Regions from separate parts of the Bradyrhizobium sp. SZCCHNRI1029 genome, predicted to be linked through region 1. Evidence: predicted binding sites of a transcription regulator. Region 1 holds the regulator's gene; the other holds the start of a gene.
The links. Region 1 encodes LexA, which represses DNA repair genes until DNA is damaged. Its sites were predicted from a motif close to TGTTCNNNNTGTGTTCNG; they were not measured.
Positions count from the first base shown of each region.

Region 2: the regulator LexA is predicted to act here: its motif matches at 3,729-3,746, upstream of QW861_RS25760 (ribonuclease T2).

Region 1 is NZ_JAUEUK010000003.1:249,633-264,643, forward strand. It holds gene trpD (anthranilate phosphoribosyltransferase) at 1-780, shown strand, start outside; gene trpC (indole-3-glycerol phosphate synthase TrpC) at 797-1,615, shown strand; gene moaC (cyclic pyranopterin monophosphate synthase MoaC) at 1,618-2,112, shown strand; gene QW861_RS10325 (EAL domain-containing protein) at 2,264-4,978, shown strand; gene QW861_RS10330 (S41 family peptidase) at 5,220-6,554, opposite strand; gene QW861_RS10335 (alpha-hydroxy acid oxidase) at 6,975-8,111, shown strand; gene QW861_RS10340 (HAD family phosphatase) at 8,157-8,786, shown strand; gene QW861_RS10345 (hypothetical protein) at 9,245-9,514, shown strand; gene QW861_RS10350 (hypothetical protein) at 9,640-9,903, opposite strand; gene QW861_RS10355 (alpha/beta hydrolase) at 9,902-10,603, shown strand; gene glp (gephyrin-like molybdotransferase Glp) at 10,735-11,946, shown strand; gene lexA (transcriptional repressor LexA) at 12,152-12,850, shown strand; gene QW861_RS10370 (hypothetical protein) at 13,125-13,565, shown strand; partial or broken gene QW861_RS10375 (ComEC/Rec2 family competence protein) at 13,959-15,011, opposite strand, start outside.
Region 2 is NZ_JAUEUK010000009.1:354,932-369,942, forward strand. It holds gene uvrC (excinuclease ABC subunit UvrC) at 1-399, opposite strand, end outside; gene QW861_RS25745 (porin family protein) at 643-1,278, shown strand; gene QW861_RS25750 (cold-shock protein) at 1,534-1,749, opposite strand; gene QW861_RS25755 (23S rRNA (adenine(2030)-N(6))-methyltransferase RlmJ) at 2,002-2,862, opposite strand; gene QW861_RS25760 (ribonuclease T2) at 2,984-3,688, opposite strand; gene QW861_RS25765 (hypothetical protein) at 3,821-4,285, opposite strand; gene QW861_RS25770 (hypothetical protein) at 4,454-4,759, shown strand; gene QW861_RS25775 (DUF3617 domain-containing protein) at 4,843-5,391, shown strand; gene QW861_RS25780 (NAD(P)H-quinone oxidoreductase) at 5,438-6,430, opposite strand; gene QW861_RS25785 (ABC transporter substrate-binding protein) at 6,449-7,654, opposite strand; gene QW861_RS25790 (fumarylacetoacetate hydrolase family protein) at 7,737-8,588, opposite strand; gene QW861_RS25795 (bifunctional 3-(3-hydroxy-phenyl)propionate/3-hydroxycinnamic acid hydroxylase) at 8,620-10,143, opposite strand; gene QW861_RS25800 (DNA-binding transcriptional regulator) at 10,213-11,004, opposite strand; gene QW861_RS25805 (VOC family protein) at 11,145-12,128, shown strand; gene QW861_RS25810 (ATP-binding protein) at 12,142-13,530, opposite strand; gene QW861_RS25815 (response regulator transcription factor) at 13,657-14,388, opposite strand; gene QW861_RS25820 (MarR family winged helix-turn-helix transcriptional regulator) at 14,385-14,933, opposite strand.

The DNA.
Region 1 (15,011 bases):
ATCGTCGGCACCGGCGGTGACGGCTCCGGCTCGGTCAACGTCTCGACCTGCGCCTCCTTCATCGTGGCCGGCGCCGGCGTGCCGGTCGCCAAACACGGCAACCGCGCACTGTCGTCCCGCTCCGGCGCCGCCGACGTGCTCGCCGCGCTCGGCGTCAAGATCGACCTGAAGCCTGACCAGGTCGGGCGCTGCGTGCGCGAGGCCGGCATCGGCTTCATGTTCGCACCCGCGCATCATCCGGCGATGAAGAACGTCGGGCCGACCCGGGTCGAGCTCGCCACCCGCACGATCTTCAATCTGCTCGGTCCCCTGTCCAATCCGGCCGGCGTCAGGCGCCAGATGGTCGGCGTGTTCTCGCGGCAATGGGTCGAGCCGTTGGCCCACGTGCTGAAGAATCTCGGCTCGGAGGCCGCCTGGGTCGTGCACGGCTCCGACGGGCTCGACGAGATCACCTTGACCGGCCCGACCTTTGTCGCCGCGCTGGAGAACGGTCATATCCGCACCTTCGAGGTCACGCCCGAAGAGGCCGGGCTTGGCCTGTGCGGCAGCGACGGTCTGAAGGGCGGCGACGCCGAAGCCAACGCGGTGGCCCTGCAGAGCGTGCTGGACGGCCTGCCGAGCCCCTATCGCGACGTGGCGCTGCTGAACGCCGCGGCGGCGCTGGTCGTTTCCGGCCGCGCCAAGACGCTGAAGGAAGGCGTCGCAATCGGCCGGGATTCGCTCGACAGCGGCGCTGCGGCGGCGCGGCTGAAGCAGCTGATCGAGGTCTCCAACAGCTGATCCACCGGAGCGTGCCATGTCGGACATCCTGACCAAGATCGAAGCGTATAAGCGCGGGGAGATCGCGGCAGCCAAGCGGGCATGCCCGTTGCCGGAGCTCGAGGCCCGCGCGCGTGACGCTTCGCCGCCGCGCGGCTTCGTTGCCTCGATCCGAGCCAAGCATGCGAACGGTGACTACGCGCTGATCGCCGAGGTGAAGAAGGCCTCGCCGTCCAAGGGACTGATCCGCGCCGATTTCGATCCGCCGGTGCTTGCCAAGGCCTACGAGGCCGGCGGCGCGGCCTGCCTGTCGGTGCTGACAGACACGCCGTCGTTCCAGGGCCATCTCGACTTCATGGTCGCCGCGCGGGCCGCGACCGCCCTGCCCGTGCTGCGCAAGGACTTCATGTTCGACACCTACCAAGTGATCGAGGCGCGTGCTCACGGCGCCGACTGCATCCTCATCATCATGGCCGCGCTGGACGATGCCGCCGCTGCGGACATCGAGGCTGCCGCGCTCGCCCACGGCATGGATGTCCTGATCGAAATCCATGATCGCGCCGAGCTCGATCGCGCGCTGAAGCTGCGCTCGCCGATGATCGGCATCAACAACCGCAACCTGCGAACCTTCGAGACCACGCTGGCGACCTCCGAAGCGCTGGCGCCGCTGGTCCCGGTCGAGCGTCTTCTGGTCGGCGAGAGCGGCATCTTCACGTCGGCCGATCTCGCGCGCCTGGCGCGCGTCGGCATCCAGACCTTCCTGGTCGGCGAGAGCCTGATGCGGCAGGCGGACGTCACGGCGGCGACGCGCGCGCTGCTTGCGCGCAATGCCGCCTCCGCCAGCGCGGCTGAGTGACCATGTCCGACAAGTCGCCCGACGCTCCCGCCCTCACCCACATCGACGCCCGCGGCGAAGCCCGCATGGTCGACGTGTCGGACAAGGCCGCGACCGAGCGAACCGCGACCGCCGAGGGCCGCGTCGTCATGAGCCCGGCGACGCTCGAGCTCATCCTGTCCGGCAACGCCAAAAAAGGTGACGTGCTCGGAACTGCCCGCATCGCAGGCATCATGGCCGCCAAGCGGACCTCCGAGCTGATTCCTCTGTGCCACCCGCTGGCGCTGTCCAAGGTCTCCGTCGACATCACGCCCGATGCCGCGCTACCCGGCTGCCTCGTCAGCGCCACCGTCAAGGTGACCGGGCCGACCGGCGTGGAGATGGAAGCCCTGACGGCCGTGTCCGTCGCCTGCCTGACCATTTACGACATGATCAAGGCGGCCGAGCGCGGCGTACGCATCGAAGGTATCCGCTTGACCGAAAAGATCGGCGGCAAGTCCGGGCACTATCGCGCCTGAAGAGATTACCAAGCCAAATACAACTTCGAATTAATTGTTCGCTAACTCAACTTCCTAACCTCACTTCCATCGCGGACCGATAGCAATGGTTGTGGGAGGGACATCGTAGCGGTCCATCCCGAAGCGCCGATCGCAAGCGTATTCAGGATCGATGACGACCGATACCACCAGTCCAGGGAATGCCCTCAGAGCTTCGACCGACCGCGGTGGACCGATCCGCTGGCTGGTCGGCGGAGGCCTCGTGCTGATTGCAGCCATCGCGATCGGTACGACCATCATGGCCGACAGTTTCCGGGAACGCGCGCTGAACAGCGCGACGCGCGAGCTGGAGAACACCGTCCTCCTGCTGGCGCGCCATTTCGATCAGCAGATGGAGGATCTCGGCGCGATCCAGCGCGATCTCGCCAACTACGTCCGACAGAACCACATCGACAGCGGCGCCCGCTTCAAGGAGCAGATGGGAAGCGCCGCCGTCAATGCCATGCTGAAGGACAAGCTGAGCGCGGTGACCTATGTCGGCGGTTTGAACATCTTCGACTCCGACGGCAACCTGATCAACTCCGGAGCGGCCTGGCCGGTGCCGCCCGTCAACATTGCCGATCGCACCTTCTTCAAGCGGCTGAAATCCGATCCGACCGCGCCGCAACTGCTGATCGAACCGGTGGTGGGCCGGATCACCGGCACATATGTCGCAGTCATTGCCTTGAAACTGACCAGTCCCAACGGCGAGTTCCTGGGCATCATCAGCCGCAGTCTCGAACCAATCAATGTCGAGCGGTTCTTCGCCTCGGTCGCGCTCGGGCCCGACGCGGCGATCTCGATGATGCATCGCGACGGAACCCTTCTGGCCCGCCATCCACGCCATGAGGGCATGCAGAACCAGAACTACAAGAACGCGCCGATCTTCCGCCAGATCCTGGCCGGCGATGGCAACACCACGGGCATTTTCAGCAGCCCCGTCGACGGCGAGCACCGCATCGGCGCATCGCACCGGCTGACGAGCTATCCCTTGATCGTGACTGCGACGACGACGGTCTCGGCGGCGCTCGCCGACTGGCGCGAGCAGATGCGCTTCCTGATCGCCGTCGGCGTGACGTCGGTGCTGCTGATCGCCGGCATGCTTTACGTCGTGGTGCGTCGGTTGATCAGCGACCACGACGCCTCCAGCCGCCGCTTGACGCTGGAGAAGGAACGGCTCGACAAGGCCGTCAACAACATGACCCAGGGCCTCTTGCTGTTCGATGCATCGGAGCGCCTGGTCATCAGCAACCAGCGCTACGTCGACATGTACGGCCTGTCTGCTGACGTCGTGAAACCAGGCTGCACGTTTCGCAAGCTGATCGCGCACCGCAAGGCCACCGGATCGCTGGCGGGCGACGACGTCGAATATGCCGATGCGGTGCTGCGCGACATCGGCCGCAAGACCTCGCAGATCATCGAGACCACGGACGGTCGCTGGATCCAGATCGTCAACGAGCCGATCGCGGGCGGCGGCTGGCTCGCCACCCACGAGGACATTACCGAGCGCAAACGGTCCGAGGAGCAGATCACGCATCTGGCGCACTACGACGCCCTGACGGATCTGCCGAACCGCACCCTGTTCCACGAGCGCCTCAAGGAGGAGCTGACCGGCGTCCCCCACGGCCGGCGCCTCGCGCTGCACTACATCGACATCGACGAGTTCAAGGGCGTCAACGATTCGCTCGGCCACCTCATCGGCGACGAGCTGTTGAAATCCGTCGCGGCGAGCCTGAGCGCCTGTGTCGGCACCGCGGGGTTCGTCGCCCGCCTTGGCGGCGACGAGTTCGCCGTGGTCCAGACGGCGATCCGCAACCGGGAGGATGTCGAACAGCTGATCGAGGATATTCTCGGCGCGATCCGCGCCCCGCGTGACTGCCTCGGCCATCAGCTCACGGCCGACGCCTCGATCGGCGTAGCGATGATCCCCGAGCACGGCACCGATCTCGACCAGATCATGAAGGACGCCGATCTGGCGATGTACGCCGCCAAGGCCGCGGGACGGCGCACCTGGCGCTTCTTCGAGCCCGAGATGGACGCCCAGATCAAGGCGCGCCACCAGCTCGAGGTCGACCTGCGCCAGGCCATGGCCGACGATCGACTCGAGGTCTACTACCAGCCTTGTCTGAGCCTGCAGGACGACCGCATCGTCGGTTGCGAGGCGCTGGTGCGCTGGAAGCATCCGACCCGCGGCGCAGTCTCGCCGGCCGAGTTCATTCCGATCGCCGAGGACACCGGCCTCATCAACCTGCTCGGCGAACGCGTCCTCCAGGTCGCCTGCACCGAGGCGGTGAGCTGGCCGGACGACATCCGGCTCGCCGTCAACGTCTCGCCGGTGCAGTTCAAGAGCGGCACCCTGGCGCTCAAGGTCGCCAACGCACTTGCGACCTCCGGCCTGCCGCCGCATCGGCTGGAACTCGAGATCACCGAAGCGGTGCTGATCCGCGACGACGACGCGCTCGACACCCTGCACCAGTTGCGCGCGCTCGGCGTCCGCATCGCGCTCGACGATTTCGGCACCGGCTATTCGAGCCTCAGCTATCTCCAGCGCATTCCGTTCGACAAGATCAAGATCGACCGCTGTTTCGTCAAGGACATCACGGAGAGCGAGGGTTCCGCGGCGATCGTCCAGGCCGTGGTCAACATCGCCGCCATCCGCAAGATGTCGACGACCGCCGAGGGCGTCGAGACCGAGGCGCAGCGGCAGCTGCTGAAGCGGCTCGGCTGCTCGGAGATGCAGGGCTATCTGTTCAGCCCTCCGAAGCCCGCAGCCGACGTGCGGCAATTGTTCGCTGCGCAGCGCGCCAATCCCTCATCCGGCCGCCGTTCGCGCTCGGACGCCGCCTGAGCCGGTTCCGAACCGATAAATACCGTTGCAATTTGAGGCTTTTCCGCAAGCCAGATTCAAACCCTGCCCACCGGTCGTCCCTTGAAGTCCACGGCTCCGCCATGATCTACGGGACACAGACGGACATACTCCGTGTTCGCCTGTACACGCTGGTCGAAAACCACGGCGGGACGGCCTCAGGGCCGCCCCGTCGGGTGTGAGCATCGAGCGTCGCAAGCCGCGCACCCGCCCGCTTCGCAGATCAGTTCGGCACGGCCGCCTTGGCGCGGACGTCGGCGTTCACCGTGACGCCCCGCAGCACGTTGAATGCGGCGTGCAGCGCCTTGTCGTCCTTCTCGTCCGGCGGAACGTAGGACTGCGAGCCGGTCTGCTCGGTGCCGTCGGGCGCCGAGAGATGGCCGCGCATGCCGGCCTCACCCTTGAGATCGCCGCGATCCTTCAGCTCGTCCGGCACGTCCTGCTTGACCTCGATGTCCGGCGCGATGCCCTGCGCCTGGATCGAGCGGCCCGACGGCGTGTAGTAGCGCGCCGTGGTCAGCGCCAGCGCGCCGTTGCCGGCGCCGAGCGGAATGATGGTCTGCACCGAGCCCTTGCCGAACGAGCGCGTGCCGACCAGGGTCGCACGCTTGTGATCGTGCAGCGCGCCGGCCACGATCTCCGACGCCGAGGCCGAGCCGCCATTGATCAGCACCACCAGCGGCTTGCCCTTGGTGAGGTCGCCGCCGCGTGCGGTGAAGCGCTGCGTCTCCTCAGGATTGCGGCCGCGGGTCGAAACCACCTCGCCTCGCGAGAGGAACGTGCTGGAGACCGACACCGCCTGATCGAGCAGCCCGCCCGGATTGTTGCGCAGGTCGACCACGTAGCCGGCGAGCTTCTCCTGCGGGATCTCCTTGGAGATGCTGGCGACCGCCTTGCGCAGACTCTCGGTGGTCTGCTCGTTGAAGGATGTGATGCGGATATAGCCGATGTCGCCGCCTTCGGTGTGATAGCGCACCGGGCGCACCTTGATGATCTCGCGCGTCAGCGTAACGTCGAGCGGTGCGTCCTTGCCCTTGCGCATGATGGTGAGCTTGGTCTTGGTGTTGACGCCGCCCTTCATCTTGGCGACGGCCTGCTCGAGCGTCAGTCCCTGCACCGCCTCGCCGTCGATCTTGGCGATGAGATCGCCCGAGAGAACGCCGGCCTTGGACGCGGGCGTGTCATCGATCGGCGCGACGACCTTGACCAGGCCCTCCTCCATGGTGACCTCGAGACCGAGTCCGCCGAACTCGCCGGACGTGGTCTCCTGCATGTCGCGCCAGGACTTGTCGTTCATGTAGCGCGAATGCGGATCGAGCGAGGACACCATGCCGTTGATGGCGCCTTCGATCAGCGCGGGATCGCTCGGCTTCTCGACATAGTCGGCGCGAACACGCTCGAACACCGCGCCGAACAGATTGAGCTGCGAATAGGTGTCGGCCATGCCGGCCGCGGCCTTGGCCTTGGCCACGAGTTGCGCGCCGTCGGGACCCGTCACCATCAGGGTCAGACCGACGCCGGTCATCGTGCCCGCCAAGAACAGCCAGTTTTTTCGCATTGTTTGCTTCCCGAGCGTTTGTTGGATGGCCGGCCGATCAAATGGTCCGCACGCATCGCCGGCGCGATTTGTGTTGCGAACACACACCACATTTCCGGTTTCTTCAAGGCCGATATTGCGCCGCCGTACCGGGGCCCGACCGCCGGCGCTCGCATCCGAAATGGACGTTCACAGGCTGAAATCAAGCTCAAGGCTGCGCCGGCGCCGGGCCCGGCTGAACATACCCCGTCTTTCACGGACACCCATGATCACAATTCGACGAGCCGTGTACCACGCCGCGATTTGATGGCCTGGGCCTGCGGGGCGCCGCTCCCCGCGCGCGCCCGGGAAGCTCGAGTTCGGAATGGCTTGCTCCCGGCCCGCTCGATGGGCAATGCTCCGCAGCAAAACCGCAAGCATGACAGTCGCTGGGAGGCAAACATGAACCAACGGACCCCGATCGAGGCCGGGTGGCGGAACGTCGAACTCGGCTCGAGCGACGAGAAGTTCCAGAACCTGCACGAGCTCATCCGCAAGGCGCGCGCCCAGCTCAACCAGAACGCCTGGGACTACATCATCGGCGGGGCCGAAACCGAGACCACGCTGCGCCGGAACCGGATGGCGCTCGACGAGATCGCGTTCCGTCCGCGCGTGCTGCGCGACGTGTCCAGGGTCGATGCCTCGGTTGAAACTTTCGGACGCAAGCTGCGCCTGCCGGTGGTCATGGCCCCGGTCGGTGCGCTCGAAATCTTCGATCCGGCAGGGGCGGCCAGCGTGGCCCGCGGGGCGGGCCGATTCGGAGCCGCGCACATGCTGAGCTCGGTGTCGGAACCCGGGCTGGAGAAGACCGCCGAGGCCGCGCCCGACGCGCTGCGAATCTTCCAGCTCTATGTCCGCGGCGACGACGCCTTCGTCGAGGACTATGTGAGCCGGGCGGTCGCCAACAGCTACACCGCGTTCTGCCTGACCGTCGACACCGCCCATTACAGCCGGCGTGAGCGCGACATCGCCAAGCGCTACGTCCGCGAAAGCCGGCTGCGCGCGACCGGCGGCGACCACCAGAAGGCGCTGAGCTGGCACACCGTCAAGCTGATCAAGGACAAGTTCAAGCTGCCGCTGATCATCAAGGGCATCGCGACCGCCGAGGACGCGCAGATTGCGGTCGATCACGGCGTCGACTGGATCTACGTCTCCAACCATGGCGGCCGCCAGCTCGACCATGGCCGCGGAGCCATGCATGTGCTGCCGGAGATCGTCGCCGCCGTGAAGAGCCGGGCAAAGATCATGGTCGACGGCGGCTTCTGCCGCGGCACCGACATCGTCAAGGCGATCGCCTCCGGCGCCGACCTCGTCGGCATCGGCCGGCTGCAATGCTGGGCGCTCGCCGCGGCCGGCGAGGACGGCATCCTGCGCATGCTCGAGCTGCTGGAGGACGAGGTGATCCGCACGCTCGGCCTGCTCGGCGTCACCTCGTTCGCGGAGCTGAACGCGTCCTATCTGCATCCGGCGGCCGCCACCAACCTGCCGAGCGTGGTCAGCGCGTTTCCGCTGGTCGACATCGAGCCCTACCGGTATTGAGGAGGCGCCGCTTCCGTCCCACGCAAGGCATCGTCGACCCGCCCCATGCCCGCCTCCGCTCTCCGCCCCGGCGTCGCCGACGCGCTGCTGTTCGACCTCGGCCGCGTCGTCATCGACATCGATTTCGTCCAGGTGGTCTCGCGCTGGGCAGCGCATGCCGGCTGTCCGCCGGAGCGCATCGCCGCGCGCTTCGTGCGCGACGAGATCTATCACGGGCACGAGCGCGGCACCGTCTCCGATGCCGCGTTCTTCGCCAACCTGCGCCGGCAACTCGGCATCGACATCACCGACGCGCAGTTTCTCGACGGCTGGAACGCGATCTTCGTCGGCCCGATGCCGGGCATCGCCCCGCTGCTCGCACGCGCGGCTTCGAGACTGCCGCTCTATGCCTTCTCCAACACCAACCAGCCGCACATCGATCACTTCTCGCCGCGCTATGCCGACCTGCTTGGTCACTTTCGCGAGATCTTCCTGTCGTCGTCGATCGGCCTGCGAAAGCCGGATGCCGAGGCGTATGATCACGTGGTGCGGGCGATCGGCGCGCCGGCCGAGCGGATCGTTTTCTTCGACGATCTCGCTGAAAACATCGACGGCGCGCGAACGAGCGGGCTGCAGGCGGTGCTGGTGCGCTCGACGGCCGACATCGCCGCGGCGCTGGAGGCGCTCGGGATCTGATCGCGTCGCGCAAGGGTGCGTCATGGCCAGCGGCGTGACGTTCTGAAAGGCTGCGCTCGCAATGACGGTGCCCACTCGTGCAAAATTGTTCTCGCGACACGATGTGCCCGAGCTTTGCTGCTCTCATTTCACCCTCCTCCAATCGGAGGGCGCAGGGAATGCCGGGCTGCAGGCCGCAACCCATGGCCCGCCTGCAGAAAAAAAGCAGGCGGCAGTCACCACAGGTCCAGCCGACATCCGGCATTCCCTGCGCGATGGTCTTCACGCTTATACGCGATCTCCCCGGTGCCCGGCTTGTTGGCCACCGTCGCCGACGGGATCATCAGCACCCTTCGGCTTGGCATCAGCTTCGGGATGCCAGGACCACGCGACTTCACGTCCGCGCCATGCCGTTCGTCCGCGCGCCATCAGGGCACGCTGCGACACGTCGCGGCCACCGCATCCCGCGCTCCACGTCCGTGACGATCGCGAAGCGCCCCTCCTGTCGAGCACGGGACCAAATCAGCATAGCAGCTTTTTCCGAAAAAGCGAATCCTAAATGCGACCGCCGGCAACGGCGCCATCCGGCCCGTCTCCCGCCACATCCGCTGGCCGCAGACGAGCCGGCGCCTAAGCGCATCGGCATCGGCGGCGAGATCGTCAAGATCGCGCCGTGCTCGATGACCATCGTCGGTACGCTCGCCGATTGGTCGCAATGGACCGGCGTGACCTTCGACAGCTCGGGCTAGATCGAGGTCCCCGGTGCTCTCGTGCCCGTGCTCGCGTCGGTCGAGCACGACCGTGCCGCCTATGTCGAGCCGAATGTCTGGATTCGGCATCCGCTCTGACGCGGTGCAGGTCGTCCGCGCGACGATCAACGCGCCGGCACGACGCGCTCGTTGAGAAATCCGATCACCACGTCGAACGCCTGCCGTCGATTCCGCTCCATCAGGATCATGTGCGTGCCCTGCCCGATCTCGACCAGGCGCTTGTATGGCGCGCTCACGAGGCGAACGAACAGGTCGTGCGCCATCCCGAAGCGGACATCCACATCCCATTCCGTCGCGAGCACGAGAACCGGGCAGTCGATCGTGCTGGGATCGTAGATCGGCTGGTCCACGGTCCAATGCTCGTCCATGTGGCGCGTGCAGATCGAGGGCGTCGCGGCAACGCATATGACGATCGCCTATGACCGGCGCGGATTTGGTGAGACGGTCGCCTATGAGGAAGCTCATTCTCCGGTCGAGGACCTGCTCGCCGTCGTCGACGCGCTCGCGCCGGGGCGGCCGGCGACGCTGATTGCCTGCTCGCAAGGAGGCCGCATCGCGCTCGACTTCGCGCTTCGCCATCCGTCACGTATGGCATCGCTGGTGCTGATCGCACCTTCGATCAGCGGCGCGCCGGAGCCGGTCTATCCACCGGAGATCAAGGCGCTAACGGCGTCGTTGGCCGCTGCCGAGGCCGCACAGGATTGGGATCGGGTCAGCGCTATCAAGACGCATCTGTGGGTCGACGGTCCCTTGCAGCGCGAGGGACGCATCTCCGGCGAGCCGCGCGAGACGTTCCTGAAGAAGAACGCCGCCGCACTCCGCGCGCCGCCAACCGGCGCGACTCTCGATATGGCACCAGCCTTCCCGCGCCTCGCGGAGATCGTCGCGCCATCGCTCGTCATCTGGGGGGACTTGGACTTTCCTCACATCCAGCAGCGAAGCAGGCTGCTCGCCGCAACAATGCCGAACGGGTCAGGACATGAGCTGGCCGGAACGGCGCACCTGCCGAGCCTGGAACGTCCGCAGGAGGTCATGCGGTTGATTGCGGACTTTCTCGCGCGATCGTGAGGCAGCGGCCCGGAAACGGCCCACAGCAGACGGTCAGAACGCAGGGAGCGGCCTAGGCCCTTGGCCGCGCCGTGCGCGTTCGGTTAGAAGGCGATTCATTCGATCTGCCGTCTCCGTCCGAAGGAACTCTCATGGCCCTGATGCCGGTGTCTGATGCGTTGTCCGCCGTGCTCGCCGGCGCCGAACCGCTGGCCGAGGAGCAGGTCGGGCTGGACGAAGCGTTTCACCGCATCCTGGCGCGGGACCTCGCGGCGCTGCGGACGCAGCCGCCCGAGGCGATGTCGGCGATGGACGGCTATGCCGTGCGCGCGGCGGACGCCGCCCAGGCCAAGGCGCGGCTGAAGGTCATCGGCGAGGTCGCGGCAGGGCGTCCGTTCGATCGCGTGGTTGGACCCGGCGAGGCGGCGCGGATCTTCACCGGTGGCGTTGTCCCGGAGGGCGCGGACGCGGTGGTGATCCAGGAGGACACGATCGCCGAAGACGGCCACGTCGTGATCACCGAGGCCGCGATCAAGGGCCGGCATATCCGGCCGGCGGGCGTCGACTTTCACCAGGGCATGGTGCTGCTGAAGTCCGGGCGCCGGCTCAGCGACCGCGACCTGTCGCTGGCGGCCAGCATGAATCATCCGGCGCTGCCGGTGCGGCGCCGGCCGAAGGTGGCGCTGCTCGCCACCGGCGACGAGCTGGTGATGCCGGGCTCGACGCCCGGCCCGGGCCAGATCGTCTATTCCAACGGCTACGCCTTGCGGGCGCTGGTGCGCAACGAGGGCGGGACCCCGATCGATCTCGGCATCGCCGCGGATACGATGGAGGCGACGATCGCCGGCATCCGCCGGGCCCGCGAGGCCAAGGCCGACATCCTGATCACGACCGGCGGCGCCTCGGTCGGCGATCACGACCTGGTCAAGCAGGCGCTCGAAGCCGAGGGCGTCGAAATGGCGTTCTGGAAGATTGCGATGCGGCCGGGCAAGCCGATGATGCACGGACGGCTCGGCGACATGAGGGTGATCGGACTGCCCGGCAATCCGGTGTCGTCCTATGTCTGCGCCATCCTGTTCCTGGTGCCGCTGATTCGGCGGCTGCTCGGCCGTGACGAGGCCGTGATGCCGCGCGAGACCGCCCTGCTCGGCCGCGAACTGGGGCCGAACGATTCGCGCGAGGACTATCTGCGGGCGCAGCTCGAAGAGCGCGCCGACGGCACGCTGATCGCCACGCCGGTGACGCAGCAGGATTCGTCGCTGCTCGGGAATCTCGCGCTCTCGCAGGCGGTGGTGATCCGGCCGGCGTTTGCGCCGAAGGCGCCTGCCGGCAGCCCGTGCGAGATCCTGCGCCTGCCGAACTGAGCCGCTTCCCCGGTAAAGCCCGGTCTGTTCATCATATTTTTAGGATTGCGGAACACACATCGAACATATAGTGTTCGTTCATGATTTGTTTTTAGTATGTTGCGGGCGACGCGATGACGGTCCGACTCCAGGGCGCTCTCAGCCGGTTTGTGCGCGAGGCGCAGCTCTTGGACTCGGACGACAACAAACCGGGGACCAGGTCGAGATGCTGACGCGCAAACAGTACGAACTTCTGCGGTTCATCAACGAGCGGCTCAAGGAAGCCGGCGTGCCGCCGTCCTTCGACGAGATGAAGGATGCGCTCGATCTGCGCTCGAAGTCCGGCATTCATCGCCTGATCACGGCGCTTGAGGAGCGCGGCTTCATCCGCCGGCTGCCGAATCGCGCCCGCGCGATCGAGGTGATCAAGCTGCCCGAGCTGTCGCAGGCCGCGGGCAACCGCCGCGGCTTCACCCCATCGGTGATCGAGGGCAATCTCGGCAAGGTGCGCACCAGCACTCCCGCGCTGGACGATGGCGAGCGCCCGGTCGCGGTGCCGGTGATGGGCCGCATCGCCGCCGGTACCCCGATCGAGGCGCTGCAGACCCGCAGCCACACCATCAGCGTGCCTGCCGACATGCTCGGTAACGGCGATCACTACGCGCTCGAGGTACGCGGCGACTCCATGGTCGATGCCGGCATCCTCGACGGCGACATGGCGCTGATCCAGCGCAACGAGACCGCCGACACCGGCGACATCGTGGTGGCGCTGATCGACGATGAGGAAGCGACGTTGAAGCGCTTCCGCCGCCGCGGCGCATCGATCGCGCTGGAGCCGGCCAACACCGCCTACGAGGTACGCATCCTGCCGCCGAACCGGGTGAAGATCCAAGGCAAGCTGGTCGGGCTGTACCGCAAGTACTGATCGCGAATGGGATCGGTCGATCGGCGGCGGGCGCACGCGCTTTCGCCGCCGATCGGAGGCTGCCCAGCAAAATACGTCACGCGCGAATGCACCTCATGATGTGCAGCGCGGCATGCTCAAACGCTTGTGATCGGCCGCGGGCACACGCGATGCAGATCAGCGCAGAATTGCCGCGAAGCGCGCGCTAACATCACCATCGATGTCCACTCTGATAGAGGCCTGCGCCTGTCCGGGGGGAGCGTGGGTCGGCTATCTCTCAACGAGGAGCGATCCGATGTGTGACTACAGCCTCCATGCGGTTGCGTCCCGTCCCGCCAAGGTCGGCGAGACGTTGATCTCGATGACCTTCCGTGGCACCGCCACCCGCGGCTTCGCGCTGGAGAGCGAGCCGACCGTCGCAGTCTGCATGCTGCCCGGCACCGAGTTGGCCTTCGCCGAGGACGTCCGCTACGACAGCCGCTGGCTCTGGACCCGGACGATCCGCGAGCGCGTCGCAAAGTTCAACAGCATCGAGACTCACATTCCCGATCGCCATCACGACGCGATCGAATTCGCCGACGGGCGCCACGTGCTGGTGACCCAGCTCTGCGAGGGTCAGCGCGTCACCGTGCTGCAATTGCCGGTCAGCAAGCAGCCGGCGGAGCGACGCCCGGACATCGCCGAGGACGTGCCGCCTTCGCAGGCCACACCGATTCGCCGCATCAGCATCACCTGAGGGGTCTCCGCATCGGCATTTCTCTCGGTCGTGAGCGAGCTTTCGACCGTGGGAGATTTGGGTTCTGCAAGCGCAAAGTCCTCTCGGGCGAACCTCACGCCCCGGCATCGCATCGGATAGGAACGACATCCCTCGGCCGCCATGATGTGCCGGGGGAGCCTGCCGCCGTGGTCAACAAGATCGATTGGAACAAGGCCGCCGGGATCACCGAGCCCCGGTGCGATATGCTTGTGTTCGGATGGCTGACAGTCACGGCTGACGACATCGCCATCTGGCAACGCTATCCGCGCGCTGCGTTCACGCTGGCCGAAAGCCCCGCGCTGTTCGATGGACCTGGCAACATGGACCTGGCGACACCGAGTATCATCTCGGCACGTTCGAGCTGCCCGGCACTCAGTCTTCCTCGCCCTGCTCCGTCTCCGGCGGCGTCGCGTCCTGAGGCCGCGCGGCCGGCGCGCGCGGCGTCAGCGTCGTGTCGAACTCGCCGGCCTCGGCGGGCGCCGGCCACCATGGGCGGTCAGTGCCGCCGGCGCGCGCCGGCGTGACGGCGAAGCTCCTGCCCCGCCGCACCAGCATCAAGGCGCCCTGCTGCCGCAGCCGCTCGCGATCGATGACGGCCGCCGCGCAGGATGACGGCGCGGCGCGCGCGGTGACGATGAGCGCGGCACGGGCGCAATCATCGGCGAGCGCCTCGGCGCGCAGGGTCAGGGCGGCGATTCGGCCGTCAGCCATTGCCGCCACGCAGCCCGCCTCGTCGCAGGAGACGCCATCGGTGAGCGATGAATCCGCCGGCAGCCGGGCATCGGCGTCGGCCGCGAGCCACTCCTTGGTGGCGAACACGTCCTTGCCGGTGCGCATCACATGCAGGCGCCCGTCACGGCCGCGCACCGCCACCGCGCGCCCATCGCCGGCGATCAGCACGTCGGGCAGCGGCGTCGCGGCGGCCCACGCGGTGGCCACCACGAGCCCCACGACGCCCGACCAGCGCAGCGGTGTGCGCAGCAGGCCGATCAGGATGACCCCGAGGCTGGCCAGGATCAGTGGACCGATGTCGAAGGCCGGGATGCGCCCGACCGCGCCGGGCAGCGCCGCCACCCAGCGCGTCACCGCGATCATCCAGTCGATGCCGAGGCCCATCAGCGTCCACCAGGGACCGTCGAGCCCGAACGGCGCCGCCACGAGGCCCATCAGGCCGGCCGGCATCACCAGCGCCGAGACGACCGGCATCGCTGCGAGATTGGCGAGCACGCCATAGGGCGTGACGCGATGGAAATGGAAGGCGGCATAGGGCGTGGTGGCGAGCCCCGCGATCAGCGAGGCCAGCAACAGCATCGCAAGCTCGCGGCCGCCCCACAGCGCGATGCGCTGGGTGGCCGAGCTGTCGGGCGTCGCGAACAGTCTGGGCAGGCCGAACTGCACCAGCGCGACCAGGCCGAGCGTTGCCGC
Region 2 (15,011 bases), on a different contig from region 1:
GATCTCGACCGTCACGGTGGCTGCGATCATGCGCAGGATGCGCGCCGGCAGCGGCGCGTTGGCACGCGCATAGGACGACAGGCGCTTTTTGACGTTCTTGGCCTTGCCGACATAGAGCACGTCGTGCGCCGCGTTGAGCATGCGGTAGACGCCCGGCGAGGTCGGCGCCAGCCGCACCGCGTTCTCGATCGCCGCGTGGCCGATCGCGAGCGGACCTTCGCCGACCGCCTCCAGGCTCTCCTCGGCCAGCTCCGGCAGCCGGCCGTCATCGTCCTCGTCCGCAGCCGATGCGGCGGGATCGAGGTCGGGCGTGTCGATGGTCTCGGGCGGCAGGTCGGCCGCGCCACGCCGGCTCGGGGGCGCCGGCGCCTTGGGTGGATCGGAGCTGTGGGTGGTCATGTCCGCAAACTAAGCGCTGCCGCGCCGTCTCGCCAGCTTGCGATGGCGCCATGCACAGGGCAGGGCGGTAACGCTTCGTTAAGCACGTTAATGGCCGGGTAACCCGGCTTAACAACGGCTTAACCTAAAACTCTCGATAAATGCTCACGAAAGAAGCGAGAGTTCCGTAACCACGCCGGCCCGCGCACCACAGTCGCGCGGCGCAGGCTCCGGCGGGTGACGGCGAGTGGCGTGGAGTGAGCGATGAACAGGTTCTTGGTCGGTGCTGCCGCCGCGGCGGGCTTGGGCGCGGCGGCTCTCGGATCGGTCTCGGCGCAGGCGGCGGATCTCGGCTACGGGCGCGGCGCGCCCTATACCGTGAACCAGCCCCTCAACGCCTACAGCTGGGCCGGGCCCTATCTCGGCGGCACGCTGGGCTATGAATGGGGCACCGTCGGCAACAACCCGACCAAGCCGTCCGGTCTCACCGGCGGCCTGACCGCGGGTTACAATTGGCAGAACGGCCCGTGGGTGTTCGGCGCCGAGGGCGACATCAACCTGACCGGCGCCAATGACACCTTCGCCCCGTGGAAGTTCTCGAACCCGTGGTTCGGCACATTGCGCGGCCGCGCCGGCTACGCCTTCAACAACATCCTGTTCTACGGCACCGGCGGCCTCGCCTTTGGCGGCCTGCGCGCCGAGACCTTCGGTCTTTCGGAATCGCACACCACGGTGGGCTGGACGCTCGGTGCCGGCACCGAGTTCGGCCTGGCACAGAACTGGACCGCCAAGATCGAGTATCTCTACGTCGATCTCGACAGCAGCAATTTCGTGATCACGGGGGCGAAGAACGACTATCGGTTTGGAATTGTGCGCGCAGGCATCAACTTCCACTTCTGATGGCAACGAGGGAATAGGAAGAAGAAACGTCCAACGACAACCTCCCGGCCGCTCGCGTGGCCGGGATTTTTTTGTCGGAGCGCTCTGTGCAATCTGGAGACGTGCATCATTGCGCGCGGCCTGCACGTACGAGCCGGCAATGCTGTGCACGCGAGCAGGCGCTGCCGACAGCTTCCAAACCAGCGAAGAGGTGGCGTCGAGGCGCGCCCGGCTGCAATCATGCCGGCGCGTGAACCACCGCCAGGCGGGCTCGCCCTAAGACGACAGCACCAGGTTGACCGCTTTCGGGCCCTTGCCCTTCTTGTCCGGCTCGACCTCGAAGCTGATCCGCTGTCCTTCGGTCAGGTCCTTCAGGCCCGCGCGCTCCACCGCCGTGATGTGCACGAACACGTCGCGTCCACCGTCGTCCGGCTTGATGAAGCCGTAGCCGCGTTCGCCGTTGAAGAACTTGACCGTCCCAGTCATGGCCATCGGGAAACTCCTCCCCCGCAATGCTTCCTCCACTGCGCGCCCTGCGCAGCGTCCGACCGGACATCACTTTGATCGGAAAGCGTTGGCCACCTTAACGCCCAGCGCTCGCCGCGCCGGATCGCCGGATCTTGTTAGGCCTTGATCACCCCGCCGCAACCATTCGCGGAAGCGGAACGTAAAGCCAGTCTTACAATCGGACACAATAATACGGTTCCGCGCCGATTGACTACGGCTTTTCGACCAGTCGCCGTTTCAAGCTTTGGGGAATTCGAGTCGGAAGCGCGCCGCGCCGCCCTGGCCGAGGGGCTTCTGCAGTTCCTGCAGGATGAGCTTCAGCTCGTCATGTAATGTCCAGGGCGGGTTGACGATCAGCAGCCCGGTCGAGGTGAGCGCCTCGCCTTCGATCTGCGGCGCAACACTGAACTCGATCCGCAGAACCTTGCCCGGCGGCTTGGCCGCGGCTGCGAGCGCCGCGACACGATCGCTCAGCTCTTCCGTCGCACGCCGGCTCTTGGCGGGATACCACAGCACGTAGATACCGGTGGTCCACTTCGCGAAGGCCGCGGCGAAGCGATCGGCGAGCCGCTCGAACTCATCCTTCGCCTCGAACGCCGGATCGATCAGCACCACGCCCCGGCGCTCGTTCGGCGGCACGAAGGCGGGCAGGGCGACCCAGCCGTCGAGATCGACGACACGGGCCTGGGTGTCGCGGCGCAACTGATCGATCAACTGCTTGCGGGGGATCGGCGCGAGCTCGCACAGGGTCATGCGGTCCTGCGGCCGCAGCAGCGCGCGCGCGATCAGCGGCGAGCCGGGATAGGCGACCAGTTCGGCCTTGGGATTGAACGATCGGACGATATCCAGATAGGGCTGGACCAGCGCATAGGCCTGATCCGACAGCCGCGCCTGCAGCACGCGGGCGATGCCGGTGAGGTACTCGCCGCTGCGCGTCGCCTCGTCGCCGGTGAGGTCATACAGGCCGGCGCCGGCATGGGTGTCGATCACCCGGAACGCGGCGGGCTTCTCCTGGAGGTAGACCAGGATGCGCGTCAGCACGATGTGCTTGATGACGTCGGCGAAGCCGCCGGCGTGGAAGGCATGTCGGTAGTTCATGCCATCCGGTTACGCCGTTCCGCGTCAAAAGGGTACCCCGTCGATGCGCCGGACGCCCTCCGGAGAGCCGCGGATGAGCGCCGCCGCAGGCCGACGCGCTGCGTCGCCCGATTCGCAGCCGCTAGCCGCCGCGGACCGGCGGCATGTTGACCTCGTCGCGCCGGCAGGCCTGCCGGTCGATCTCGTCGCAGTTGCGAAACTCCAGATCCTTCGACAGACAGATCCGGACCTCGCTCAGCCTGGTGCGGTTACAGGTGACGGCAATGCCCGATGTCGTGAGCTTGGGGTTGGCCTTGATGAAGGCCTCCTCGATCGCCGCCGGCGCCACCGTCTTGGCCTCCGCGAGATCGAGGAATTCCGGGGGGATCTTGATGGCGGCGCGGGCCTTGCGGATGGCTTCGAAATAGGCCTTCGCCGACACGCCGGCGCAGGTGCCGTGCTTGTCCCACTCGTTGTAGATCAGGCCCGGCGCCGGCATCAGGTCGAGCATCGAGGTCATGATGTTGCGGGGCAGGCGCGGCGCCGGCTGCTCGCAATATTCGGGGTAGCCGTTCTCGTATTGCGGCCACAGCCCGTGCACGACGAACGAGTACGGTCGGCCGCTGCATTGCTGGGACCGGCTGCCGCGACCGCCGCGCTCCTCGGCTTCGGCGCAGTACGAGGGCGACCACGACAACGAGAGAACGTAGAAGTCGAACGCGCCCGGCGCATTCTGGCGGCGGTCCTGCGCCTCGGCGGCGCCAGCCGTGAGCACACCGAGCAAGAGGGCAAAGCAGGCGATCGTTCTGGACAACAGGACGGCAGGTCGGCACAGGCAATCGAACATGGCGTACTCCCCGGACAATGCCATGAGCCTACCAGCGTGCGGGAACATTTCAAGAACAAAAATGGCTGCCCCGAGGCAGCCATTCGTCAGCCGGCCGCCCGCGCGAGCGGCCGATACGCCGGGAAAGGCGAATCAGGGCTTGGCGGCGCGGCAGGCCGGATTGAAGGCCCAGTTGCGATCGAGGCCGACGACGCAGAACTCGACGCCCTGGTCATAGCCGGCGAAGCCGCCATCCTCGATGATCGAGAAGTTGACGGTGCGCGCCTTGCCGTCGCTGATCATCACGCTGCCGGTGCAGAAGCGACGCGGAATGTTGTCGGACTGCCAGGGCCGGAAGGCGATCTCATGGACATTGGCGACGCCGGTGATCGTCAGCGAGGAATTCCAGAAGGTGCTCTCCTTGTCCTGGAATCGCGAGACGATGGTCGGAATGGCCGCCTCGCAAGGCGCGACCCGGCCTTCATATTTCGGACCGGACAACCAGAAGTTCATCTCGAGCGGGTTGGCGGCCTGAGCCGGGGCGGTGGCGACGATGGCGGCAAGCAGCGCGCCACAGGCGGCGCCGAACATCTTGAAAGGTGAACTGAAGTCGCGCATGGGCCGTCCGCAAGGCTGATCCGGGAGCGTGGACCGTGCCGCGGCGGCCACAGGAGGTCAAGTGCAACGCGGCAACACTCCACGATTAGTCCTGTTAACGCGAGGCCGGTGTTCTTTTCTTGACCGGACAGGACCTTTAGAATGGCGGGCCAGATCGAGGAGAATGCAATGCGGACGCTGATGGCCGGATTCGTGAAGACTGCAGGCCTCGTGGCCACTGGGATGGTGCTGGTTGCGGCATCCGCCCAGGCCGACGTGGTGCCGCCCTTCAAGGGCAACGACACCGGCGGCATCATCGCCTTCCAGCTGGCCCAGACCACGGATGCGCGCCAGCTCGCGGTCGATCATTGCGCCTCCTACGGCAAGGTCGCGAAGTTCCGCGCCGTCGATGCGCGCTACGGTGGCTACGTTTCGTTCGCCTGCCGCTGGGTGCCCTATGGCTCGGCGCAGCGGCCGCTGCGGACGCTGTACTGACCTTCCATCAACTGCCGTTCTCCCAATTGCCATTTTTCTGCGGCATTCGCTCCGGCATCGATCAACGAGCCGGAACGGGGCATATGACCTGCACACGCATCGCAATTGGGCTGTTGGCCTGCTGCCTCCTGGGCGTGACCGCGAGCCATGAGGCACGGGCCGTCGACCTACCGGTGCGCAAGGCCGGCCTGTGGGAGCTGAAGATGATCAGATCCGGCGGTCAGCTGCCGGAGGCGACGATGCAGCACTGCACCGACGCGGCCACCGACAAGGAGATGAACAACTTCGCCTCGCCGATGGCGCAGCAGGTCTGCTCCAAGCAGGACATCCAGAAGACCGCGACCGGCTACGTCTCCGATTCGGTCTGCAATTTCGGCGGCATCAATACGACGTCGCATGCCGACATCACCGGCGACTTCAACTCGGCCTATACGGTGAAGACGATGTCGCGCGTCACGGGCGGCGCCGCCGGCACCGGGGTGAAGGACACCGCGATGACGATCGAGGCCAGATGGCTCGGCGCCTGCAAGCCCGACCAGAAGCCCGGGGACATCGTGATGCCCGGCGGCATGAAGATGAACGTCAAGGACATGGCCAAGCTGAAGGCCCTGATCCCGGGCGTGAAGCAGTAGGCGGGCGCTCGTTGCGCGTGGCGGGCGCAGCGACGTGGATCGTCGCTCATTCGCGGACGTTGAGCATGATCTTCCCGATGTGCCGGCCCGTCTCCATGCGTTCGTGCGCATCGGCTGCCTCGGACAGGCGATAGGTGCTGTCGATGTGCGGCCGAATGGCCGTTCCGAGCAGGGACGAGATGCGCTGCCGCAGCTCGCTTGCGAGGCGGCGTTTGATATCGAGTGACGTCGACCGCAGGAATGCGCCGGTGATGCTGGCCCGGCGCGCCATCAGGCTGCGCAGCGGCACCGCCAGCTCCTTGCCATGTCCGGCCGAGAGCAGGGCGATCCGTCCGCCCATCGCGAGCGCCGCAAGGTCCTGCGCAATGTGAGCGCCGGCGGAGGTGTCGAGGATGCAGTCGACCCCGCGCTTCCCCGTCGCCGCGCGGATCTGCTCGGCGAGATCGGGATCGGCATAGTCGAACACGGCGCTGCAGCCGAGCCCGAGTGCCAGGGCGCGCTTCTCTGCGGTGCCGGCGGTGGCCATGACGGGATGACCCAGCGCGCGCAGGAGCTGGATCGCGATCGTGCCGACGCCGCTGCTTCCGCCATGAATCAGGGCGGTCTCGCCGGGCATCATGCGCATCAGCTCGAAGAAATTGAACCAGGTCGTGAACAGCGCTTCGGGTAGGCCGGCGCCTTGGATCAAGTCGAGGCCGCTCGGCAAGTCCAGTGCAAGATGCTGATCGGTGGCGACGTATTGCGCGTATGAACCGCCGTCGGTCAGTGCGATCACCGCTCTACCCAGCCGTTCCGGGGAAACGTTGGCGCCGCAGGCCACGATGCGCCCCGAGGCTTCCAATCCCGGTATGGGATTGGGCTCCCGCGACGGCCCGGCAGCGCGCTGGTTGCAGTCATGACGGTTGATGCCGGCGGCTGCGACCTCGATCAGCACATCGTCTGGTCCGAGGCGCGGGACCGGCCAGTCCTGTCGCTCCGACAGGACCTCCGGGCCGCCCGCGGCGGTGATGATGACGGCGCGCTGATCGTCCGGAATCATGCTTGGTCGCTCATGTGCTCACTTGCTGACCAGGCTGCACTTGCTGCGGTCGAGCGGGCGAAACGCCTGATCGGGGGCGATCTTCGTCACCAGCTTGACGAAGTCCCAGGGGCGCTTCGATTCGGCGGGGGTCTTGACCTGGACCAGATACAGGTCGTGCACCATGCGCTGGTCGTCGCGGATCTGGCCGTGGTCCGCATAGGCATCCGAGACCGGCGTGGCTTTCATTCGGGCCATCACAGTTGCGCCGTCGTCGCTGTCGGCATCCTTCACCGCCTGCAGATAGTGCCGCACGGCCGAATAGACCCCGGCCTGGATCTGTGACGGCATCGCCTTCCGGCGCGCGTAGAACGCGTCGGAGAAGCGGCGCGCGGCGGGGGAGGCATCCTCGAAGAAGCTGGTGACGATGAGATCGCCCTGCGTCGCCTTGAGGCCGATGGATTCGATGTCGACGTTCTGGAACGACATTGGCACGATCTTCATGCCCTGGGCCGCAAGCCCGAATTCCTCGGCCTGCTTGATGGCCGTGGCATTGTCGCCGGCGACGTTGAGCGCCAGGATCTTGGCGCCGGAGGCCTGGGCCTGCAGCAGGAACGAGCCGTAATCCGGCGTGCCGAGCTGCGCCTTGACGCTGCCGGCGACCGTGCCGCCGAGCTCGGCGATGCGAGCGCGCGCGGTCGCCTCGACCGAATGGCCGAATGCGTAGTCGCCGGTGATGAAGAACCACGGCTCCTTGCTGGTCTGCATGATGCCCGACACGACGGCTGTCGCGGTCGAATAGGCGTCGTGCGTCCATTGCACCGAGGTCGGGGCGCAGGCCTCGTCGGTGAGCTGATTGGCGCCGGCCCCGGAGATGAGAAAGATCTTGCCGTTGCTGCGCACCAGCTCCTGGACGCCAAGGGCCGCGCCGGAGCTGCCGCCGTCGGCGATCGCCTGCACACCGTCCTGCTCGAACCAGCGCCGGGCGATCGCGACCGCGATATCCGGCTTGTTCTGATGATCGGCCTGAAAGATTTCGATCGGCCTGCCGTTGATCTTGCCACCGAACTCCTCAGCGGCCATCCGGGCCGCTTCCACGGAGCCGGGCCCCATCGCGGTCGCGAAGATGCCGGTCATGTCGGTGAGCACACCGATACGGATGGCACCCGCCTTGATTTCGGCCTGCGCGGATGAGCCTGCAAGCAGCAGCAGGCCAGCGATGCTGGATCTGAGACAGCGCGACATGATGATCCTCCCCGGATTTGAAGATTTGGTTTTTTGTCGTGTTTGATTGGTGCGCCTCGCGGTTCTCCGCGAGGCGGAAACGTCAGGCTTCCAGTTCGGCAGTCACGGGATTGCGCAGCGCGCCGATGCCCGAGATTTCGACCTCGACCGTATCGCCGGGCTTCATGAACAGAGGCGGGGTGCGCTTGAAGCCGACGCCTCCCGGCGTGCCGGTGACGATCACGTCCCCGGGCAGCAAGGTCATGATCGTCGAGCAATAGACGATCAGATCGGGCACGTCGGTGATGAGGAGATCCGTGGTGGTCCGCTGCACGGTCTCGCCATTGAGGCGGGTCTGCAGCGTCAGCTTGGACGGGTCGGGAATTTCGTCGGCGGTGACCAGCCAGGGGCCGAATGCGCCGGACCGGTCGAAGCTCTTGCCCGACAGGAATTGCGACGTGTGGCGTTGCCAGTCGCGGATGCTGCCTTCATTGTAGCAGGAATAGCCGGCGATGTGCGTGAGCGCGTCCTCGCGCCGGACATGCCGGCCGGCTTTCCCGATCACGAGCGCGAGTTCGCCCTCATAGTCGAAATGATCGGAGACACCAGGGCGAATGACCGGTTGCAGATGTCCGACCTGGCTGGTCGGAAAGCGCGCGAACAGCGCGGGCTTCTCGGTGACCGTTCGTCCGGTCTCGGCGACGTGGTCGCGATAGTTCAGGCCGACGCAGATGATCTTGCCGGGATCGGGGATGACGGGCGCGAAGGTGATCGCATCGAGCGGATAGTCGGGCTGTTCGGAGGTGAGCAGCGCGGCGGCGTCGCGAAGCGCATCCGCCTCGAGCAGCGCGCGCAGGCTCTTCGCCGGCAGCCGCCGGCCGAGGTCGACGACACCGTCTCCCTTCACGGCGCCGTATCCGGGACGCCCGTCGATCACAAAGGAAACCAGCTTCATACGTGAACCCTCTCAAAAAGAACGGAAACGCTCAGGCCGCGCTCGGCGGCGGTGCGAGGAAGGCGAGGCCTGACAACAGCGCCGCGGGATCTTGGCCCGTGCGGACAGCACCCAGGATGTAGCGGTCGGGGCGCATCAGCACGGCGTCGAAGCCGTGCTGATCGAGCCAGCCGTCGAGGCCGCCAGCTTCCTCGCCGCAAATGACGGCGACGTCGGCGGCCGTCAGGCGGGCATGATGCTGCTCGATCATTGCGGTCCCGAGACCGGACCGGCATAGCAGCGCGAAGCGATAGCCGACGCGGTCGTCGCTGCGGCCGTGATCACGGCTGCGGAATTGCGGCGCCAGCTTTCCCGTCATGCTGCGTTCGCCGCAGGCAAGGCCCGGGCCGAGCACTGGCTTCTGCACGTCGAGCTTGAGCTGGCCGTCGCCCTGTGCCGTGCCGGTCGCAAGCGCCGCCTCGACCGCCTTGGTGTTGATCAGCCCACCCAGCCGGATCGCGAGCTCGATGAATTCGCGCACATGCGGCGCGCGCTCACTCTGATAGGTGTCGAGAAGATCAGGCGTCGCCTTCCCGGCAATCACAAGCGCCAGCTTCCATGCGAGGTTGGCTGCGTCGCGAATGCCGGCACACATGCCCTGACCGAGGAAAGGCGGGGTCTGATGCGCGGAATCGCCTGCGAGCAGGAACCGTCCGGCACGCCATTGCTGGGCGACCGCGGAGTGGAATGTGTAGACGGCGGCGCGTTCGATCTCGGCCTCTGCGGGCCGGAGCCAGGGCGAGAGCAGCTCCCACACGCGCGCCGGTTGGGTGATCTCGACCGCGTCCTCGTCGGGATGAACCGTGATCTCCCACCGGCGCCGGTTGCCGGTGCCGCGAATATAGGTTGCGGGACGCTGCGGGTTGCAGTGCTGGACGCTGAAATCGCCGAGATCGGGCCGCTCCTCCCTCAGCAGCACGTCGCAGACGAGCCAGCGCTCGTGAAAGCCGAGATCGTCCAGCGCCGAGCCGATGAAGCGGCGCACCAGCGAACGTGCACCGTCGCAGCCGATGACATAGGCGCAGGAGATGTCGACGAGCCGGCCGGTGCCGAGGTCCTCATAGCGAACGCGCGCCCCCTCGCGGTCCTGCTCGAGCGCGAAGACATCACAGCGCGTGCGCAGCTCGACATGAGGCCAGCGCTCCAGGCCGGTGTTGAGCACGGCTTCGAGATCGGGCTGGTGAAAGCGGTAGCTCAGATTCCAGCCCATCGCGGTCGACTCGCTGGGGCGCGGCCAGTCGAGCAGCAATCGTCCCCCCGCATCGACGAAGCGCATGCCGGGACTCAATGTAAGGTGGGGCAGGATGGCGTCGGCAAGGCCGATGGTCTGGAACACGCGCATGCATTCGTCGTCGAAATGCACCGCGCGAGGCAAATGATAGGCCTTGGCTTCGCGCTCCAGGATCAGCGTGCGGATGCCGCACAGGCCGAGCAGGTTGGCGAGCGTCGAGCCCACGGGCCCGCGACCGACGATGACGACGTCGAAGCTTCCGGAATGTGCGGCCATGTTGCTCATGGCCGCATCTGATCCGCAACCGCCTCGCAGCTTCAAGGCGCGGTCACGAACTGTCCGCGCAGCGGACGCTCAGGCCTGGACGGGGATCGCGGCCGCGGCGTCGCGCAATGGGGCCGCGTACTGAGCGACAGCCTCCTCGAGGGTCATGGCGGAGCGGATCCAGATGATCGAAATGCAGCCGAACACGACGTCGCCCCGCACGATCGGCACCGCGATCGACGACGTCTTCGGATTGAATTCGCCCTCGTTGCGGATCGCATAGCCGCGCTGAGACGTTTCCGTTATCATGCGCTGCAGCCGCTCGGGCGCCAGGAAGAAGAGGTCCTCGGCATCCTCGATGCGTCGCAGATGGTTGATGATGAGGTCCCGCTCTGCGGGCGGGCAGGCGGCCAGATAGGCCCGGCCGGCCGAGGTGTGCAGCATCGGCAGCCGCTTGCCGATCATGCTGCGATCGATCGAGAGCGGGCTGCGCGCATGCGTGGTCTCCTGGATGACCATCGCGCCGTTCTCATAAGTCGACAGATCGACCGGCCAGATCAGGCTGCGGCTGAGCTCGGCGAGATAGGGCGCGGCGACCTGGCAGATGAAGATGCCGGGATCATAGCCGTCGCCGAGGCTCAACGCGTGGCGCGTGACCCGGAAGCGGTCGTCGCTGGCGCTGCGCGCGACATAGCCGAGTTCCTCGAGTGTTTCGAGCAACCGATAGACCGTGGGCCGCGGCAGATCGAGCTGGCGCGCCACGTCGCCGGCGCGAATGCCCCCGGACCGATTGACCGCGCGCAGCACGTCGAGCCCCCGCTTGAAGGCGCGGACACCCTCCGCAGGACGGGCCTGCGGAGATCGCGTCCGTTGCTTGGACACTTGGAAAATCCTCCCTGTTCTTCGTTTCCGTCCGCCGATACCGTCTTGAGAACGCGAGCCGGATGCAGGGGCGGCAGTCTACTGCAGGACCGCGCGGAGCTGATACGAAATTCCGCCCGCGCCTTTCGGGAGAAAACAAGATGGAAATAACGGCGCTCGGTTACATCGGCATCAAGTCGTCCCAAGCGGAGCAGTGGGGACGCATGGCGACCAAGCTCCTCGGGATGCAGCGCGTGGATCGCGCGGCCAGCGTGCAGGCCTATCGGATGGATGATCGCAAGCAGCGGCTGATCGTCGATGGCAGCGCCGATGGCGGGCTCGCCGTCATGGGCTGGGAGGTCGGCGACGCTGCCGCGCTCGCGCGGCTCGCGAGCCGTCTCGACGACAACGGCGTGAAGGTGGCCCGCGGTTCGCAGGCACTGGCCGACGAGCGTCATGTCAGCGAGCTGATCTGCTTTCAGGATCCCGCCGGCAACACGATCGAGGTGTTCTGGGGGGCAGCCGTCGCCTCGGATCCCTTCAGGCCGGGACGTCCGATCTCCGGCTTTCGCACCGGGCCGCTCGGCATGGGGCACGTCGTGCTCAACGTCGAGGACGTCGAGCCGATGCTGCGGTTCTATCGCGACCTGCTCGGCTTCAAGGTGTCCGACTTCGGCCTGACGCCGTACAAGCTCTATTTCTTCCACGTCAACGGCCGTCACCACAGCTTCGCGATGGTCGGCTCCGGTCGCCGCACACTGCATCACTTCATGGTGGAACTAGGTAGTCTCGACGACGTCGGCCAGGGCTACGACCTGGCACAGCTCGACGACGGGCGCGTGGCCTACACGCTGGGCCGTCACACCAACGACCACATGACCTCGTTCTACGTCAACACGCCCTCCGGCTTCTTCATCGAATATGGCTGGGGCGGCCGGGTGATCGATCCCGCGACGTGGCAGCCGCATGAGACCTTCGACGGCCCGTCGCTGTGGGGGCACGAGCGATTGTACCTGCCGGACGAGCAGCGCAAGCGCATGCGTGACATGCGGCTGTCCGCCGCCGCACGCGGCGTCCGTGTGCCGGACCCACGCGTTCCGCCGCTGAACTGCGCCTGGCTCGACGCGGTGATCGCGCAGGAATGAGCTATGCGGCGCGCTACACCGGAATGCGCACGCTCGCCCGCAACCCGCCCATCGGGCTGTCGCCGAGGGTGATGTCGCCGCCATGGGAGCGGGCGATGTCGCGGGCGATGGCGAGGCCGAGGCCGGTGCCGCCCTCGTCCTGGTTGCGCGCGTCGTCGAGGCGCAGGAATGGCTTGAACACCTCCTCGCGCATGTCGGCCGGGATGCCCGGGCCGTCATCGTCGACGGTGATGGTGAGGTAGCGGTGGTCGCGATGGCCGGTGATGGCGATCGCGTCGGCATGGCGGGCGGCATTCGAGACGAGGTTGCCGAGGCAGCGCTTCAGCGCCTGCGGCTTCACGGTCACCACCGGCAGGCCGTGGAACGATACCGTGGCGGAATGGCCGTTGCGCTCGGCGTCGCTCCGCAGCTCTTCCAGCGCATTGGAGATGTCGGTCGGCTGCGCGATCTCGCCATTGTCGCCACGCGCGAAGGCGAGATAATCCTCGAGCATGTGCGACATCTCGTCGACGTCCTTGCGCATGGCGTCGATCTCGGGACTGTCGCCGAGCAGCGCCAGCTCCAGCTTGAAGCGCGTCAGGATGGTGCGCAGATCGTGGCTGACGCCGGCCAGCATCGCCGTCCGCTGCTCGAGCGTGCGCTCGATGCGCGCCTTCATCTCCAGGAAGGCGTGCGCCGCACGCCGCACCTCGCGCGCGCCGCGCGGCCGGAAGTTCGGCACCTCGCGGCCTTTGCCGAAGCTCTCGGCGGCGTCGGCGAGCCGCAGGATCGGCTTGATCTGGTTGCGCAGGAACAGCACCGAGACGATCAGCAGGATCGACGACGTCCCGACCATCCAGAACAGGAAGATGTCGGTGTTCGACGCATAGGCGGCGCCACGCTGCGCGAACACGCGCATCACGGCATCATCGAGCGCGATGCGGATCTCGACCAGGTTGGAGCGGCCGACGGTGTCGATCCAGAACGGTCGGCTGATCTGGCGGCCGATCTGGCTCGACAGCGACTGGTCGAGCAGGTTGAAGAACGGTTTTGGCCCCGGCGGCGGCATGTCGCCGGCCGGCAGGAAGTCGACCACCAAATTGAGCCGCTGCTGCGCGATCCGGCGCAGCATGGTGCGGTCCTTGTCCTGCGGATAGCCCTTGTAGATGTCGATCAGCGCGGCGACGTCCTGCACCACTGCGGCGGACAGCCGTCGTGTCACCGTGTTCCAGTGCCGCTCCATGAACACGCCCGCGACCACCGTCTGCAGGATCACCATCGGCACGATCATGATCAGCAGCGCGCGCGCATAGAGGCCGGTCGGCATCCAGCCCTTGAACGCGTTGCCGACGATGCTGTTGGCGCGCGAGACGCGGCGGGATGCGGTGCGGATGAGGGTGAGGCCGGTGTCGAGCGTGCTCATGCTGGGACGCCCTCGCTGCTTCCGTCATTGCGAGGAGCGAAGCGACGAAGCAATCCAGAGTCATCGCGGGCCTCTGGATTGCTTCGTTGCGCTCGCAATGACGTCGAGACCTTCACCTGCACCGCCTCAGCCCGTCACCATCAACCGATAGCCGATGCCGCGCACGGCCTGCAGGAACAGCGGGTTGGCCGGATCGCTTTCGAGCTTGCGGCGCAGGCGGTTGATCTGGACGTCGACCGCGCGCTCGTTGACGGTGCCGTTGCCGGTCAGCGCGCCGCGCGGCACGGTCTCGCCGCGGGCATTGGCGAGGATGCGCAGCATCTCGCGCTCGCGGTCGGTGAGGTGGACGATCTCCTCGCCCTGCTTCAGCTCGCCGCGCGCCAGATGATAGACGAACGGGCCGAACGCGATCTGCTCGACGACTTCCTCCGCCGGCGGCGGCGCGGCGCGCTTGAGGATGTTGCCGATGCGCAGCGCGAGTTCTCTCGGTTCGAAAGGCTTTGCGACGTAGTCGTCGGCGCCGAGCTGCAGGCCCTCGATACGGCTCTCTGGCTCGGCGCGCGCGGTCAGCATCACGATCGGCACCGACGATTGCGTGCGGATGAAGCGGGCGAGGTCGAAGCCGCTTTCGCCGGGCATCATCACGTCGAGGATCAGCAGATCGAAATGCAGCCCGGTGAGCTTGGCGCGGGCATCGCTTGCGCTCGCCGCCGTGGTGACGCGATAGCCTTCGCCGCGCAGGAAGCGCGACAACAGATCGCGGATGCGGCGGTCGTCGTCGACGAGCAGGAGATGCGGTGCGTCGTCGGCCGGCGTCTGCGGCGGATGCGGTGCGATGGCGGCGATCGTCACGGTCACTCCTTGGCGGCGGCGACAGGCGTCTTGAAGATGGCTTCCAGCACCTTGTCCGGATCGTCGCGATCGATCATCGCGCGCAGGAACTGCCGGACCTTTTCGGCGCCGGCCGGCCCGATCTGCTCCAGCGCATGATCGATGCGCCGCGTCTGCAGCCCAGCCAGCTTGGCGACCAGCGCCTCGCCCTTCGGCGTGGCGAAAAGAAGGCGCTGGCGGCGGTCGTTGTTGCCCGTCTTCTGCACGATGTAGCCCTCGTCGAGCAGCTGCTTGAGCACGCGGCCGAGCGACTGCTTGGTGATGCGCAGAACGTCGAGCAGATCGGCGACCTTCAGGCCGGGATAGCGTGTGACGAAATGCATCACGCGGTGATGCGCGCGGCCGAATCCGAACGCCTCCAGCTCGTGGTCGGCATCGCCCACGAAGTCGCGATAGGCGAAGAACAAGAGCTCGATGATGTCCCAGCGCAGCGGCTCGCCGGCCGTCGCGGAGGGCTCAGCCGCGCGCAGCTCGGGGCTCAACGTCGGAGACGAGAAATTTATGTCAGCCATATTGACGTTTCTGCGGTTCAATGTTACAAAACAATCGCCCGCGGCGAAATTTTAGATCGTTTCATCGGCGGGCAATGG